Regions from separate parts of the Bradyrhizobium sp. USDA 4532 genome, predicted to be linked through region 2. Evidence: riboswitches for the same ligand, from Rfam matches in the RefSeq annotation. Region 2 holds a riboswitch; the other holds the start of a gene.

Region 1 (7,235 bases), 400 kb from region 2:
GCGCGATGCCACGGCGTGCAGACTATAGTCACACATCGGATGGCTCCTCATTTCGAGGTAGCGACCCGTGCCTCTCCTTGAGGCATTAGGGCCTCTACCAGAGTGGACGATAGCGAACGAGCGTCTGCTCGTTTCTGGGCGATTGTACGACTGGTCCGAGATCGCTCCGATCACAAACACGCGACGCTGCGCGAGAGGTATCGGAGCGCATCGGGCAGGCCGTACGCTACACTATCATGCAAGGAACGATCCGACGTGTTGCTCGTTCCCGGCCGCCGCAAGTATTTGCAATTCAGTATTTGCGATAAAGGCCGATCAGCTTGCCCTGGATGCGGACCCGGTTCGGCGGCAGGATGCGCACTTCATAGGCGGTGTTGGCCGGCTCGAGCGCGATCGATGCGCCGCGGCGGCGGAAGCGCTTCAGGGTGGCTTCCTCCTCGTCGATCAGCGCCACCACGATGTCGCCGGTATTGGCGACGTCGTTGCGCTGGATCAGCGCCATGTCGCCGTCGAGGATGCCGGCATCGACCATCGAGTCGCCGCGCACCTCGAGCGCATAGTGCTCGCCGGCACCGAGCATGTCGGGCGGCACGCTGATGGTGTGGCTGCGGGTCTGCAGCGCCTCGATCGGCGTACCGGCGGCGATCCGGCCCATCACGGGGACCGCGACCGGACGGTTGCCGTCGTCCTCGGCAATCGGCGGCGTGCTGGCGCGCCGGCCGAGGGTGCCTTCGATGACGCTGGGCGTGAAGCCGCGGCGGCCGTTGCCGCCGCCGGCCGAGAGTTCGGGCAGCTTGATGACCTCGATGGCGCGGGCGCGGTTCGGCAGGCGGCGGATGAAGCCGCGCTCCTCCAGCGCAGTGATCAGGCGGTGGATACCGGACTTCGAGCGCAGGTCGAGCGCATCCTTCATCTCGTCGAAGGAGGGCGGTACGCCGGCCTCTTTCAGACGTTCATTGATGAAACGCAGTAGTTCGTACTGTTTGCGCGTGAGCATCTCGAGTATTCCCCCGGTTGATAGCGTCGTTCGATTCCGAGACTCTTCTGGTGGGGCCTGCAGGCCGGGCCTGACCTCAGGAGCATGTGCTCAATGCACCTGCTTCCATGCAGCTTCCCGAATGTAGACACCAGTACTCGAAACAAATCATGAACGGACACTATATGTTCGATATGTGTTCCGCAACCACTTAATTTCCGGTGAACGTGTCGGGCAACGCACAATCGGCGGGGCGCGAAAACCCTATTCGGGCAGTGTCAGAATCTCGCATTCGCTGCCCTTGACGGCAGCTGCCGCAAACGGCGGACGCACGAGAAGTGCCCGTGCCGCAGCGAGATTCCCGAGCAGCGACGAGTCCTGCTGCGTCACCGGCGTTGCGATCAGCCTGCCGTCCTCGCGCGCTTCGAGCCGCGCACGCAGATAGTCCTCGCGCTGGTCGTTGGCAGCGAGGTCGCGGCCGAGCAGGGCGCTCGCGCGGCGATGACGAATCACTTTCCGGCCGCTCAGCGCCCGAATCAACGGCACCAGGAACAGGAAGGCGCAGACATAGGACGACACCGGATTGCCCGGCAGGCCGATCACCCGCATCGCGCCGAGCCGGCCATGCATCATCGGCTTGCCGGGCCGCATCGCAATCCGCCAGAACGCCATCTCGACCCCCTCGGCTTCCAGCGACCGCTTGACGAGATCGTGGTCGCCGACCGAGGCGCCGCCTGTCGTGATCAGGACATCGGCACCGGCCTCGCGCGCCCGGCGGATGCCCGCCGTGGTCGCCTCCACCGTGTCGGCGGCAACGCCGAGGTCGACGGTCTCGGCGCCTTCGGCGCGCGCCAGCGCCCGCAGCGCGTAGCCGTTGGAATAGACGATCTGGCCGGGACCGGGCTGCGAGCCCGGCATCACCAGCTCGTCGCCGGTCGCCAGCACCGCGACCTTCGGGCGGCGGCGCACCGCAAGTTCCGGATAGTTCATGGCGGCCGCCAGCGACAGCGCGCGGTCGGACAGGCGGCTGCCGCCGGCGAGCAGCACCTCGCCCTCACGGAAGTCGACCCCAGCCGGGCGGATGTGCCGCCCGACGCTGGCGGCCTCCGTGATCGTGATGTGGTCGCCGTCGACGGCGGTGTCCTCCTGGATGATCACCGCGTCGGCGCCATTGGGGATCACGCCGCCGGTGAAGATCCGCACCGCCTCGCCGGCGCCGACCGTCCGCTCGAACGGCCGGCCGGCGGCGACTTCGCCGATCACCTTGAGCCGGGCCTTTAGATCAGCCGCATCGGCGGCGCGCACCGCATAGCCGTCCATCGCCGACATCGGCTGCGGCGGCTGGGTGCGGAGCGCCGCGAGATCGTGCGCAAGCGTGCGGTGGTAGGCGGCATCGAGCGCGACCATCTCCTCCGGCAGCGGTTCGGCGCCGGCGAGGACGGCGGACAGGGCATCGGCAACCGGCATCAGGGCCACGCTCAGAGTTCCTCAATTCCTAATCTTCAAATTCCAAGTGCGGTCAAAGCCCTTGCCACGTCATCCGTCGATGTCACGTGGATAGCATAAAGGCCGCGGGCCCGCGCACCTTCGATATTGGCGGCCAGGTCGTCGAAAAACAGGATCCGCGACGCCGGCACGCCGATGGCTTTTACCACATGATCATAGGCCTCGGCGTCGGGTTTGCGGAAGCCGATGCTCGAGGACAGGAAGACGTTGCGGAAATGGCTGAGCAGGTCGGCGTGGGTGACCGAGAAATGCGCGACATGGGCCGGATTGGTGTTGGAGAAGGCGTAGAGCGGCATCCGCTTGGCGGCCGCCGCGAGCAGCGGGGCGATGCCCGGCATCTCGCCGGTGAAGATCGCGTTCCAGCCTTCGAGGAACTGGGCGTCCGTGATGTTGATGCCGAGCGTCCGGCGCAGATTCTCGAAGAAAGCCGCGTCGTCGATCCGGCCGATCTCATGATGCTTGAAACTGTCGTCGACGACAAAGCGCGTGGCGAGCTCGGCGGGCGCACACCCGGCATGCTGCGCCCAGTGCGCCATCACCTTGTCAAAGTTGATGTCGAGCACGACGCGGCCGATATCGAACAGCAGCACGTCGACGGAGTTGGGAGTGAATTGCGAGGTCATTGCATGAAACCGTGTACGAGAATTGCGGGCAGGCGGCAATGTCCTCGATTTCAGTGACCGGTGTGTGGATTGTACGTGGCGTTGCATTCATCGCGAGACTGTTCCCGCGCACACCACCGTCGTCCCGGCGAAGGCCGGGACCCACAACCACCGCATTTGATCAGGAACGGGATCGTGGCCCCAGCGTCGCACAACAATTGAGATTTGGGGTAATGGCTCCCGGCCTTCGCCGGGACGACGGCGGGTGTCGTCGCTTGTGCTTCAAACATCCATATTCTCGCGACATGATCTGTCCGAGCCTTGGTCTTTTCACCCTATATTTTTGCTACGGGGCTTGGCTTGCCGCGTCGGGCAACTCAGTGGCACGCACGCACTAGCTTTCAGCGCACCAAGCGACTTGATGCTTGCCGGCGGCTTGACGCCCGCCGGGCGTAGCTCTCACAGCCTGGATAGCGCCAGGCCGAGGTAACCGATCAGCGCACCGGTGCTGAGAATGATGACGACGAGCGCCTGTTCCGAGCGTGCTTGCAAGGTTTTCCGGGTCACGGCGTTGGACGCTCCGTCTTCGAGGTCATGCGGTCCAACGAACAGCATCAATTTCCGTTCCGGTCCTTCCCCCGGGAACCTTCACGACCTGCCGAGCTACGCGACGAATGCGGAACAGGAACGCGGCTCGGCTGCCTATGAGGGCGGCGCGATCCCCGGAACGGGGAAGGCGCGGCACATCTCGACGCTGTTCGACCTCAGTCGCTTGACGACCGCTGCATCTCCCTTCGACCGGAGGGATTCCGCAATGAGTTCGGCGATGAGGCGCATTTCGGGCTCGCCCATGCCGCGCGTGGTCGCCGCCGGCGTCCCGAGGCGAATGCCGCTCGGCTTGAGCGGCGGACGCGGATCGTCGGGAATGATCTGCTTGTTTGCGGTGATCCCGACGGCGTCGAGGATGTTCTCGGCCGCGCCGCCGTCCACGCCGACGCTGGCCACCGTATCCACAACCATCATGTGATTATCGGTTCCGCCGGTGATCAACGTCATGCCACGTTCCATCAACGCTTCGGCCAGGACCTTCGCGTTGCGCATGACCAGTCTTGCATAGGCCTGAAAATCGGACGTCGATGCCTTCTTCAGCGTGACCGCGGTTCCGGCCACAACGTTCATGTGCGGACCTCCCTGCAGCCCCGGGAACACCGACGCGTCGATCTTGCCGGCGAACTCCCGGCGACAGAGAACGATGCCGCCGCGCGGCCCGCGAAGCGTCTTGTGCGATGTCGTCGTCATCACGTCGAAACCCGCATCGAGCGGATTGCGCAAGGCATTGCCGGCGATCAGGCCGCCGTAATGGCTGACGTCGGCCATGGTCAGTGCACCCACCTCATCGGCGATGCTCTTGAAGGACGCATAATCCAGATCGCGCGGATAAGAGCTGTAGCCGCACAGCACCAGCTTCGGGCGGACGTGCCGGGCCATGGCGCGGAGCTCATCGAAATCGATGGCGCCGCCGTTTGACGGCTGCGTCTTGTAGCGGGCGAAGTTGAAGAGCCGCCCCATGTGCGACACCGGCGCGCCATGAGTGAGATGGCCGCCGTGTGACAGGTCCATCGCCAATATCGTATCGCCGGGCTGCAGCAGGCCGAGATACACGGCCTGGTTCATTGGCGACCCGGACAGAGGCTGAACGTTGGCATGTTCGGCGCGAAACAGCGCGCAAGCGCGCTGGCGGGCAAGGTTCTCTATCTGGTCGGTAAATTCCTGGCCGCCGTAATAGCGGCGTCCCGGATAACCTTCGGAATACTTGTTGGTGAACACCGATCCCAGCAGCTCGAGCACCTCGGGGTAGGTGTAGTTCTCCGATGGAATCAGCTCGACGCCGTCTTGCTGGCGGCGCTCTTCGCCCTCGAGCGCAAGGGCAACTTCCGAATCGTTGAGATGGAGTTCATTGCGGAATGACGGCATGGTGCGGGCTCCCTAAGACGCTGGATCATCAGCTGAACGGGTTGCCCAGGCGAACGGCGTTGGAACCCTTCGCGCTTCACCGTGGTCAATTCCACGTAAGCTCGCCAGTCGCGCGAGGGGCGAATGAGCCTGCGAAGCTCATCGCGAGCAGAAGGCTATCCAATCCCCGGCGGGCTCGCAAGGGTTGGTTGCTGGCGCCGCCGCGGGCCCAGCGTTGGGCGAGATCGAACATCTGGCGACAGCCACGGCAATGGCGACCAAACCGAGGGACGTCCGGCTTACCCAATGAACCGATGTCCCGATGATCAATGCCGTCTTCGGCTGAGGGCCAATAAGGTGCATGACCATCCGTCACTTGCGGGCCGTCAGGCTTGCGGGGTGGCTGACCGTGTGGCTGTGGCACCCGCGAATCTATTCCTTGACGAAGATATGAGACTTTATCTTCCACTGCCCGTCGGGTTGGCGTTCAAGCAGTCTCACGGTGCTGCCAGAAATTGGCGCCGCCTTCTCATTTATTACTAGCGTGGCCGTGAAATGCGAGGTGGTGTAGGCGTAGTTTCCCATGGGCAACACATCGAGCAACTCAACCTTGTGATCTCTGACGCTTCTTCCCCGCCCGGCAAAGAAATTACGGATTGCCAAAGGGCCGGTGACTGGCTGCGCACCAGGCGGCATCAATCTGGCGTCAGCGGCATACAACGGTAACAGGGCATCGAAGTCTGCGTTGTTGATGGCGGCATCCCATTTGGCAGCCGCCGAGGAAAGTTCGTCGGCAGGTGGGGCTGCCCCTGCGGGACTGACGCAAGTACAAGTAAAGATCAACAACAGGGTGCATGAAGGAAGAGAAGGGCGGCTCATCTTTGCCTCCTTTAGCTGAGATGCTTAGCGCGGGAGCGCATTCGCAAACGCTATAGCCGAGGCAAGCAGAACCACTAGTCCAGAAAGTGGACTGGATATCCTCAACTGGCTGAGACTCGATCTGCGGCCGCCGGCGCCTCATCGGCATATTTGCTGCGTGGGAACCAAGTCCGCATGCTGTTCACAAGATGCCTGGGACCGTCGATCTCGATTTTGCCGAGCTCACACGCCCGTAGCAGCGGCATCTCTTCTACGAAAATCTGCACGAGCGTCAGCAGACTCGCATAGAGGCTGATATCGACCTTGAAGCCGGGGTCATCCCAGCAAAGATCGGCTTCCTCCTTCTTCACAACAAACCACCAGCGCTTTGGCCGAGCGTCCGCAATCTCGATGTACAGAACGAAGTCGCATGGAATGTGCCTTAGATCGAACGAACGGCGCATATTCCACATGAGCCGGCCCGCGTGAAGTTCGTTGGGTGTGAGCTGGCTGCGAGCCCATTTGTGGCCCCAATAGCCCATTGCATCGATAATTGGCCTGGCTTCCCTGGCTGCCTGGGTTGGATGGTACTCCCAATGCCCGTTATCGCCTGATCTGCGTGAGATTAGCCCGGCTTCTTCTAGCGTTTGCAAGCGCTTGGAGAGGAGGGTCGGCGACATCTGCGGGATGCCGCGGCGAAGCTGGTTGAAGTGGTGGGACCCCAGCAACAGTTCGCGGAGCAGGAGCGGGGTCCACCGCTCCGTGAGAATTTCCGCAGCTTTGGCTACGGGGCAAAATGATCCATAGCCTTTCATGACGAGAACTTTAGCATCACGAGGGCCACCAAGGTAGTCCAGGTTCTGAACTATGTCCCAGACGAGCCAGCATCGAGGCTGTCCTGGAGGTCTGTTACGCGATTTTCTCGAGACTCGGCCATTCGACGATGCCGGCTCGATGTTCGGTTTGCCCGGAGGCAGATGCGGCTCGATTTGCCAGTACGCGGCCTGGCTGGTGCCACCGCGGGCTCAGCGTTCGCCGAGATCGATCTGCGTGAGGATGCCTTGCCGCAGCGCGAGGCGGACCAACTCGATATCGGTGCCGACGCCGAGCTTGTCCTTGATCAGGGAATGGAGGTTCGCGACCGTCTTGGGACTGAGGTGCAGCGCCTCGGCGATCTCCTCGGTGGTGTTTTCCGCGAGCAGCATGCGCAGCACCTCGAATTCCCGCGCGGTCAGGAGGTCGGCCGCCTTGGTCTCGCCGGCAAGGTGGCTGAGCGCGAGCTCGTGGTCGATATCCGGGCTGATCGCGATCTTGCCCGACAGCGCATCCATCACGGCGTG
Region 2 (7,235 bases):
GCGCATCGACGAAGCAAATACCGGGCAGCACGACCTCGTCGATGATGACGTCATTGATGCGCTGCCGTTCTGCCGCCGGCTTGTCATAATTGCCGCAACATTGCGCGACGACAAGGTCGCGTGCGGGGAACACGTAGAGGCGCTGACGGCCGTCCGAGGCGGATGACCTCGGGATGCCCCTCAGGCCGCGCCTATGCCGGCCCCTGCTCCGCCGGCCGCATGCGGATCAGCGCGTCGAGCACGAGGACAAGAACCGGGCGCTGCTCGTCGTTGACCAGCTCCGTCTTGAAGATCACGACAGCGTCGCGCCGCTCCGGCCTGATGGTGATCTTCTGGATCTGGGATTGGCCGGTGAGCGTGGCGCCGGGCCGAACCGGGCTCGGCAGGCGGATCTCGAAGCTCCGCCCGACGATCCCCGCCACCTTGGTCCAGATCGCCTCCACTACGAGCCGCTGATAGATCGCAATGGTGTTGAAACCGCTTGCGATCAGTCCGCCGAACGGGCCTGCCGCAGCCGCGACGGGATCGGCATGGATTGGCACCGGATCATATTTGCCGGCGAACTCCAGGATCTCGGCCTCGCCGATCGTGTAGCTGCCAAGCTTGAACGTCTGGCCCTCGGTGAGATCTTCCGCATACAGCATCGCGCGCCTCCATCTGTCGCGCGACGATAGACGAATGGTGCGGGCTTTCCATTACCCCGGACGTCATGAACTTCGCGCGCGATACGCGAGCGATACCCACCGCTCGCATATCGCCGCAGGTATCCCGCGCTATTGCAGCCGCGCCGCCCTCGCCTTTGCCGCCTTCAGCGTGTTCTCCATCAGGCAGGCGATCGTCATCGGGCCGACGCCGCGCGGCACCGGCGTGATGGCGCCGGCGACCTGCACCGCCTCGTCGAACGAGACGTCGCCGCACACCGCATAGCCGCCGTCCGGCCTCTCGACGCGCGTGGTGCCGACGTCGATGACGATGGCCTGGGGCTTGATCCAGTCGCCGCGCACGAGGCCGGCCTTGCCCACCGCACTCACCAGGATTTCGGCCTCGCGGCAGATCCTGCTGATGCCGCGGGTGTGGATATGGGTCTGCGTCACGGTCGCGTGCTCCTGCAGCAGCAACGCGGCCATCGGCTTGCCGACGATGTTGGAGCTGCCGATCACCACGGCATGGGCGCCGGTGAGGTCTGATCGGACCGACTTGATCAGCCGGAGACAGCCGAGCGGCGTGCACGGCACCAGCGCGTCATCGCCATGAAACAGCCGGCCGGCGTTCAGGGCGTGCAGGCCGTCGACATCCTTGGCGGGATCGACCGCCGCCATCACGCGCAAGGCGTCGATATGCGCCGGCAACGGCAGCTGCACCAGGATGCCGTCGATATCGTCGCGCGCATTGAGCGCCTCTACTCCGGCAAGCAGATCGGACTCGCTGGCATCATCCGGCAGGCGTGCGACCTCGCCGCGCAGGCCGAGCCGCTCGGCCATCCTGACCTTGCTCTGCACATAGATCTGGCTCGCCGGGTCGCAGCCGACCAGCACGACCGCAAGCCCCGGCGCGCGGGGCAGCCGGTCGAGTTCGCCAGCAATCTTGTCGATGACAATTTGGGCATGTGCATGCCCATCGAGAATGTTCGCCGTCATGGCACCTCCGTTTCGAAGCGGTGCCCAGGCGCGCGGCGTTCAGTCTCTGCGCTCCCCGATGGTGGTCCATCCAAGCGCCAGTCGCGCAGATGGCGTGGTCATAGCCGCCCCGCCGGGCAAAGGCAATTCACGCTCTCCCGCGGGTCGAACGGCGACGAATTGCCCTCACTTTTGCCGGTGGATCGGTGCCGGGCGGGTCACCTCTGGGGGTAGGATTCGGGCAAGACTTGCGTTAAGTCTCGGCGCTTGCCGGGCTTTTCCGATCCCCGGCGCCATCCTTCCGGTCATCACGCCATTTCGGACATTTTCGACATGAGACATATCATCCTCGCGCTGGCGCTCTTCTGCCCGGCTGCCGCGCTTGCCCAAGGCACCACGCCGGCCCCCGCCGACGCAGACAAGCCGGCGGCGGCGACCTCGCAGCCGATGGTCGGCGACAAGCCGCTGGTCCAGGTCGGCAAGAAGTCGGCCGCCAAGAAGGGCGAGAAGCCTGCCGCGCCCGGCAAGCCTCAATCGGTCGCTCAGAAGCTTCAGGCCTGTCAGGACATCGACGACGCCACCAAGGAGCGACTGATCTGCTACGACGAGATTTTCAAGCCGCAGCCGAAGCCGAAGGCTGCCCCGGCCAAGGGCGTCAACGATTGCCGCTTCGTGAAGGAAGAGGACGAGCGGCTGACCTGCTACAACGGCTTCGCGGACAAGATTCCGCGCCTGCCGCGCTAAAGGTAGCGAGCGCCGCTCGGACGCCGTCCCGGATCCGGCCACCCGCCTGATCGCGGACATGAAAAAGCCGCCGCAAGTGTTTGCGGCGGCGGATTGATTGCCGGCTGCGGCAGCCCTTTCTTACCAGGTGCCGAAGCCGCCGAAGAAGCCCATGCGCTGCTGCTGCGCGACGCGGTAGGGCTGATACATGCCGGGCTGTGCCAGCCGCATCGGCGGCTGGGGATGGGCATGGTAGCGCGCGACCTTGCGCTTCTTCGGCGCCTGAGGCTGGGCCTGCGCCGGTTGTTCAGCCGATTTTGCCTCAGCCGCGACCTTCTGCGCATCAGCCTTCTCCGGCGGAATGAACTGGGCGAACGTATTGCGGACGCGGGCTTGCGCCGACGCATCGCCCGTAGCCGACGGGATGGCCGCGGCGACCGCGTTGACCTGCGCCGGAACAATGGTCGGCAAATTGGTGTCGTACACCACCCGCTCGGGCAATTTCTGGGTCGACTTGATGCGCACCATGGTCTTGTCGACGCCCGGCGACGACAGTCCCTGGTTCTGGCCGGCGACCACGGCCTCCTGCGGCACGATGGCATTGACGACGAAGAGCAGCGCGAGCAGCACTCCACCAACGAACAGGAAATAACGCGCCACAGGCATTTTGGTAGCTCCCCCCGCGCAGCAGGGCGCGGTTCATCTCGGCGCGACGACATCAGTCATCGCGCGGGCGATTTCATCGTCTGCGCATGATCACCCGGACGCTGTCCGCGCTCCCGGGTCGTTCGCTAACGGCTGGTTTATTAGTTAGTTCCTGTCCGGCCGTTACGGTTCACCCGACAAGTCAATTCGCGGTCACTTTTTCGAGATGCCGGGAATTAGAGGCGGCTCGCCGTCACGACCGAACATTTCGCCTTGTTTGCGTTCACGTTGACGAACCCGACCAACATTTGCGAGTAAGTCTTGCGGCTCTTCATGGCGATGGTGTCGGAGATCAGCCGCTTGCGCTCGGTCAGCGGCCGACCGTCCCGGCGGATGAAGGCGCAGGCGATCTCGATATCCTTGACGGCGAAATCATTGGCATTGCGCAGCGTCAGGGTGACCAGCGCCTTCGAACCCAGCCCGCCGCGCCGCCACGATTGCGAGGCGATCCGCAGCTTATCCAGCGGCGACCTTTCAGCGCCGGGCCCGGACGGCTTGGCCTCCTCTGCCCCCTGTGGAGCGATGGCCACACCGACGGTGGTCGGCTCGTCCGCCGGTGCGGCAAGCGCATCCCTCGCGGTCTGATTTGTGATTTGGGCTGGTTGCTCGCCGGTCGGGGCATTCTGCGCGGTGCGGATCATGGAGGACACCGGCCAGACATCCTGGTCCCCGGCGTCGCTCGGCTCGGGAAGCATGAACCATGCGGCGATCCCGGCGAGCGCAATCAGCGGCAGCAGCAGGCTGGCGTAGAAGCCCCCTTCACCGAGACGTCCGGCGGCCAACCTCCGAAACGACGCCAAGCCGATCCGCATCGTCGTGCCCTCACCCTGGCAGCCTGATCGGGCCGCCCCCACACAGAGAGGAAGCCGCACCGCGCGGCTTCCGGGACGGCCGCAGGTCGAGCGGCCACGCAAAAACAATCGCTGACGGCCGCAATGGTTTCATTCCGGGACGACAATCTTGGGCAGGCATAACGAGGGATGGTATCCCAGCGAACCGCTCGCTAGATTTGTGCCGCCCGAGAGCGAGTGCCGCGCACCGAACAGCGGCACGACAACAACAAGGAGATCGCAATGCCTGTCGTCACCTGGGACCACGTCCACCTGCGCAGTCCCGATCCCGAGGCCACCGCGACCTGGCTGCGCGACATTCTCGGCGGCGAGATCATCCGCGGCCCCGGCCGCATCGACGTCCAGCTCGGCGGCGCCAGGGTGTTCATTGCGGAGGTGACCCAGGGCGACGGCGTCAACGCCGCGCCGGTGACGCCCTATCAGGGGCTCGATCATTTCGGGCTCACGGTGAAGGACATCGACGCGGTCGCGGCCGAGATCAAGGCCAAGGGCGTCGAATTCACCAAGGAGCCGACCACGATCCGTCCCGGCGTGCGGATCTGCTTCATCCGTGGCCCGCAGGGCATCTCGATCGAACTGCTCGAGCGCGACCAGAAATACGTCTGAGCCACGCGTGCGGCGCTAAGTCATGCTGCCGGGCATGAAGCAGCGGATCGTCACGCCCATGTAGCTGGGAATCGGCCAGACCATGGCGCGACCGACCCGGTTGGGCTCGGTGACCACGGCCTCGTCGGGGACATCGATCCACGCCCCGTCGAGGCGCACACGATAGTGCCCGTCCTTGGATTCCCAGTCGACATCGCTGACCGCTGTGCCGTCGGCATCCGAACAGCACGGCCCTTTGCCGCTGCGCAGGCCGTCGAACCACTCCTTCAGCGGCGAATTGGCGTAGCGGCCGTCGGGATCGCGCGCCTGCGCGATTCGCATGGCCGCGACCAACACCAGCGTTATCAGCACGAGGGATGCGATCATGTGGCCCGCATAACGGGCCGAAGTTCCATTGAGCCTGCGAGGGCGTGCCCAATGGCCGCCGGATTCAATCCAGTCAGACATGTGTTTGCTCCAGCACTCACCGGCCAGTGCAACCAGAGCTATGCATTTCGCGGGCCACTTTGATTCGCGCGTACGGTCCGCTGTCATTGCGCCGTCACACTGCCTGGCAGGAACCGAGGGTCACCCGAACGCGGGACACCCGGGAATCAACCTGCCGCATTGCACGAGGTTGCTCGCTTTGGCATAAAAAACCAACTGGCTTGCCGTGGGCGTGGCGGCCAGCAATCGGGACGTCATGAAGAACGGACTTTACTCAATTCACGTCACCCTGCTGGACGGTCGCGTCGGCAAGGGCAGCGGCGTCATTCTCTTCCGCGACGGCCAGATACTGGGCGGCGACGCCTATCTTTACTACACCGGCAGCTACACGGTGAAGGGCGATGCCTTCAAGGGCGAAATCCTTGTGCAACGCCACACGACGCCGCGCGACACCGACAACCCGCTGTTCGGCGGGCCCGCGCCCGTCGGCATCGGCGTCTCCGGCACCTTCACCGACACCCGCGGCACCATGAGCGGGACCGCGCTGGTCGGCAAGGCGAGCCTGATCTTCGGCGCCACGCTGCACAAGCTCGCGGATATCAATTAGCGGTTTGAAACCATTAGACCCGTCATCCCCGCGCAAAGGCTTCGCCTTTGTCGCTGGAGGCGCGAGCACAGCGAGCCTCTGAGGATCGACGGCCACGAGCCGGGCCGTGCATCCTTCGAGACGCGGCTTCGCCGCTCCTCAGGATGACGGATCGAGAGCAAACGCGTGGTTGGCCACTACGCTTCGCGCTATTCCGCGGCCTGCTCCAGCGGCGCGACGCGCGGCAGGATCATCTGGATGCGTGTGCCGTTGCCCGGTGCGGAATCCAGCGAGAGCCGGCCGCCGAGCCGCGTGGTGACGATGCTGTAGACGATGTGCAGGCCGAGCCCGGTGCCGCCCTGATCGCGCCGCGTCGTGAAGAACGGATCGAAGGCGCGGCGGCGCACGTCGAGGCTCATGCCGCAGCCATTGTCGGCGAAGATCACCTCGACATTGTCGCCGCCGGCGGCGTGGACCTGGATCTCGACCTCGCCGGCCTTGCCGTCCGGGAACGCATGCGCGACCGCGTTGAGGAACAGATTGGTCAGCACCTGGCCATACGGTCCCGGATAGGAATTCATGATCAGGTTCGGCTCACAATCGACATTGAGCGTCAGATTGTGCTTGCGCAGGCCGGGCCTCAGACTCATCACCACCTGCTCGGTGAGATCGCCGAGGTCGAAGGTGCGCTGGTCCGAATAGTTGCGGTCGGCGGCGACCTGCTTGAACGACTGGATCAGCTCCGCGGCGCGGTTGAGATTGGCGACGAGTTGCGAGGAGGCATCGCGCGCCGTGTTCAGGAAATCGTTGAGGCTGGAGCGGCGCAGGTCGCCGCGCTCGACCTGGGTGGCGAAATTCGCGGTCTTGCGCTCCAGCGCGGACGCCACCGTCAGGCTGATGCCGACGGGATTGTTGACCTCATGGGCGACGCCGGCCACCAGGCGGCCGAGCGCGGCGAGCTTTTCGGCCTCGATCAGCGAATTCTGGGTTTCCCGCAGATTGCGCAACGCGGCCTCCGCGGAATCCCTCGCCTTGCGCATCTCCTGCTCGGAGCGCTTGCGCTCGCCGATGTCGAGCGCGACCGTGACGATGTTCTCGATCTCGCCTTGCGCGTCGAGGATCGGCAGCTTGTTGACCAGCCATTGCCGCATGTTGCCGGCGACGTCCTTGTACTCCTCTTCATAGAAGCCGAGCTCGCGCCGCGCCGACAGAACGCGCTTGTCGTTCTCATCGGTCTTCGCCGCGCCATAGCGCGACATCAGCTCGCCGGTGGTCTGGCCGATCGCGTCCTGCGGCTCGATGCCGAAGATTCCCGCCATGTAGCGGTTCATCAGCACGTAGCGCAGGTCGCGGTCCTTGACGTTGATGACGGCGGGCACGGTATCGATGACCATCTGCAACAGCCGACGGCCTTCGGCGATCGCGTCTTCGGCGCGCTTCTGGTCGGTGATGTCGCGCACCGTGCCCTCGTAGCGGATCACTTCGCCCTCGTCGTTGCGGACGACGGTCGCCGAATCGGACAGCCACAGCACGGTGCCGTCGCTCGCGCGCACCTGGTACTCGTAGTCGCGCACCGTGCCGTCGCGCTGCATCAGCTGCTGGTACTGCTCGCGCGCCGCCGGATCCACATAGACGGTAGTGGCGATGTCGTCGATGCCCTTGATCAGGTCCTGCGGCGTGGCATAGCCCATCATCCGCGCCAGCGCCGGATTGGCGTTGAGC

The links. A riboswitch is a leader RNA that binds a small molecule or an ion and turns the genes downstream of it on or off. The one in region 2 is predicted to bind ZMP and ZTP.
Region 1: linked by a shared signal. The riboswitch ahead of glyA (serine hydroxymethyltransferase) and the one ahead of J2R76_RS04310 (bifunctional 5,10-methylenetetrahydrofolate dehydrogenase/5,10-methenyltetrahydrofolate cyclohydrolase) in region 2 are both predicted to bind ZMP and ZTP.

Annotation. Positions count from the first base shown of each region.
Region 1 covers NZ_JALJZN010000001.1:1,294,418-1,301,652, forward strand. Annotated here, with positions in the region: gene J2R76_RS06270 (hypothetical protein) at 1-36, opposite strand, end outside; gene lexA (transcriptional repressor LexA) at 293-997, opposite strand; gene glp (gephyrin-like molybdotransferase Glp) at 1,241-2,452, opposite strand; gene J2R76_RS06285 (HAD family phosphatase) at 2,479-3,105, opposite strand; gene J2R76_RS06290 (hypothetical protein) at 3,544-3,702, opposite strand; gene glyA (serine hydroxymethyltransferase) at 3,787-5,058, opposite strand; ZMP/ZTP riboswitch at 5,095-5,180, opposite strand; gene J2R76_RS06300 (DUF4440 domain-containing protein) at 5,470-5,916, opposite strand; gene J2R76_RS06305 (helix-turn-helix domain-containing protein) at 6,018-6,710, opposite strand; gene J2R76_RS06310 (response regulator transcription factor) at 6,921-7,235, opposite strand, start outside.
Region 2 covers NZ_JALJZN010000001.1:894,127-901,361, reverse strand. Annotated here, with positions in the region: gene J2R76_RS40765 (zinc-ribbon domain containing protein) at 1-133, opposite strand, end outside; gene J2R76_RS04315 (MaoC/PaaZ C-terminal domain-containing protein) at 192-644, opposite strand; gene J2R76_RS04310 (bifunctional 5,10-methylenetetrahydrofolate dehydrogenase/5,10-methenyltetrahydrofolate cyclohydrolase) at 774-1,637, opposite strand; ZMP/ZTP riboswitch at 1,653-1,732, opposite strand; gene J2R76_RS04305 (hypothetical protein) at 1,950-2,360, shown strand; gene J2R76_RS04300 (hypothetical protein) at 2,481-3,005, opposite strand; gene J2R76_RS04295 (hypothetical protein) at 3,221-3,856, opposite strand; gene J2R76_RS04290 (VOC family protein) at 4,118-4,501, shown strand; gene J2R76_RS04285 (hypothetical protein) at 4,517-4,867, opposite strand; gene J2R76_RS04280 (GrlR family regulatory protein) at 5,184-5,534, shown strand; gene J2R76_RS04275 (PAS domain S-box protein) at 5,723-7,235, opposite strand, start outside.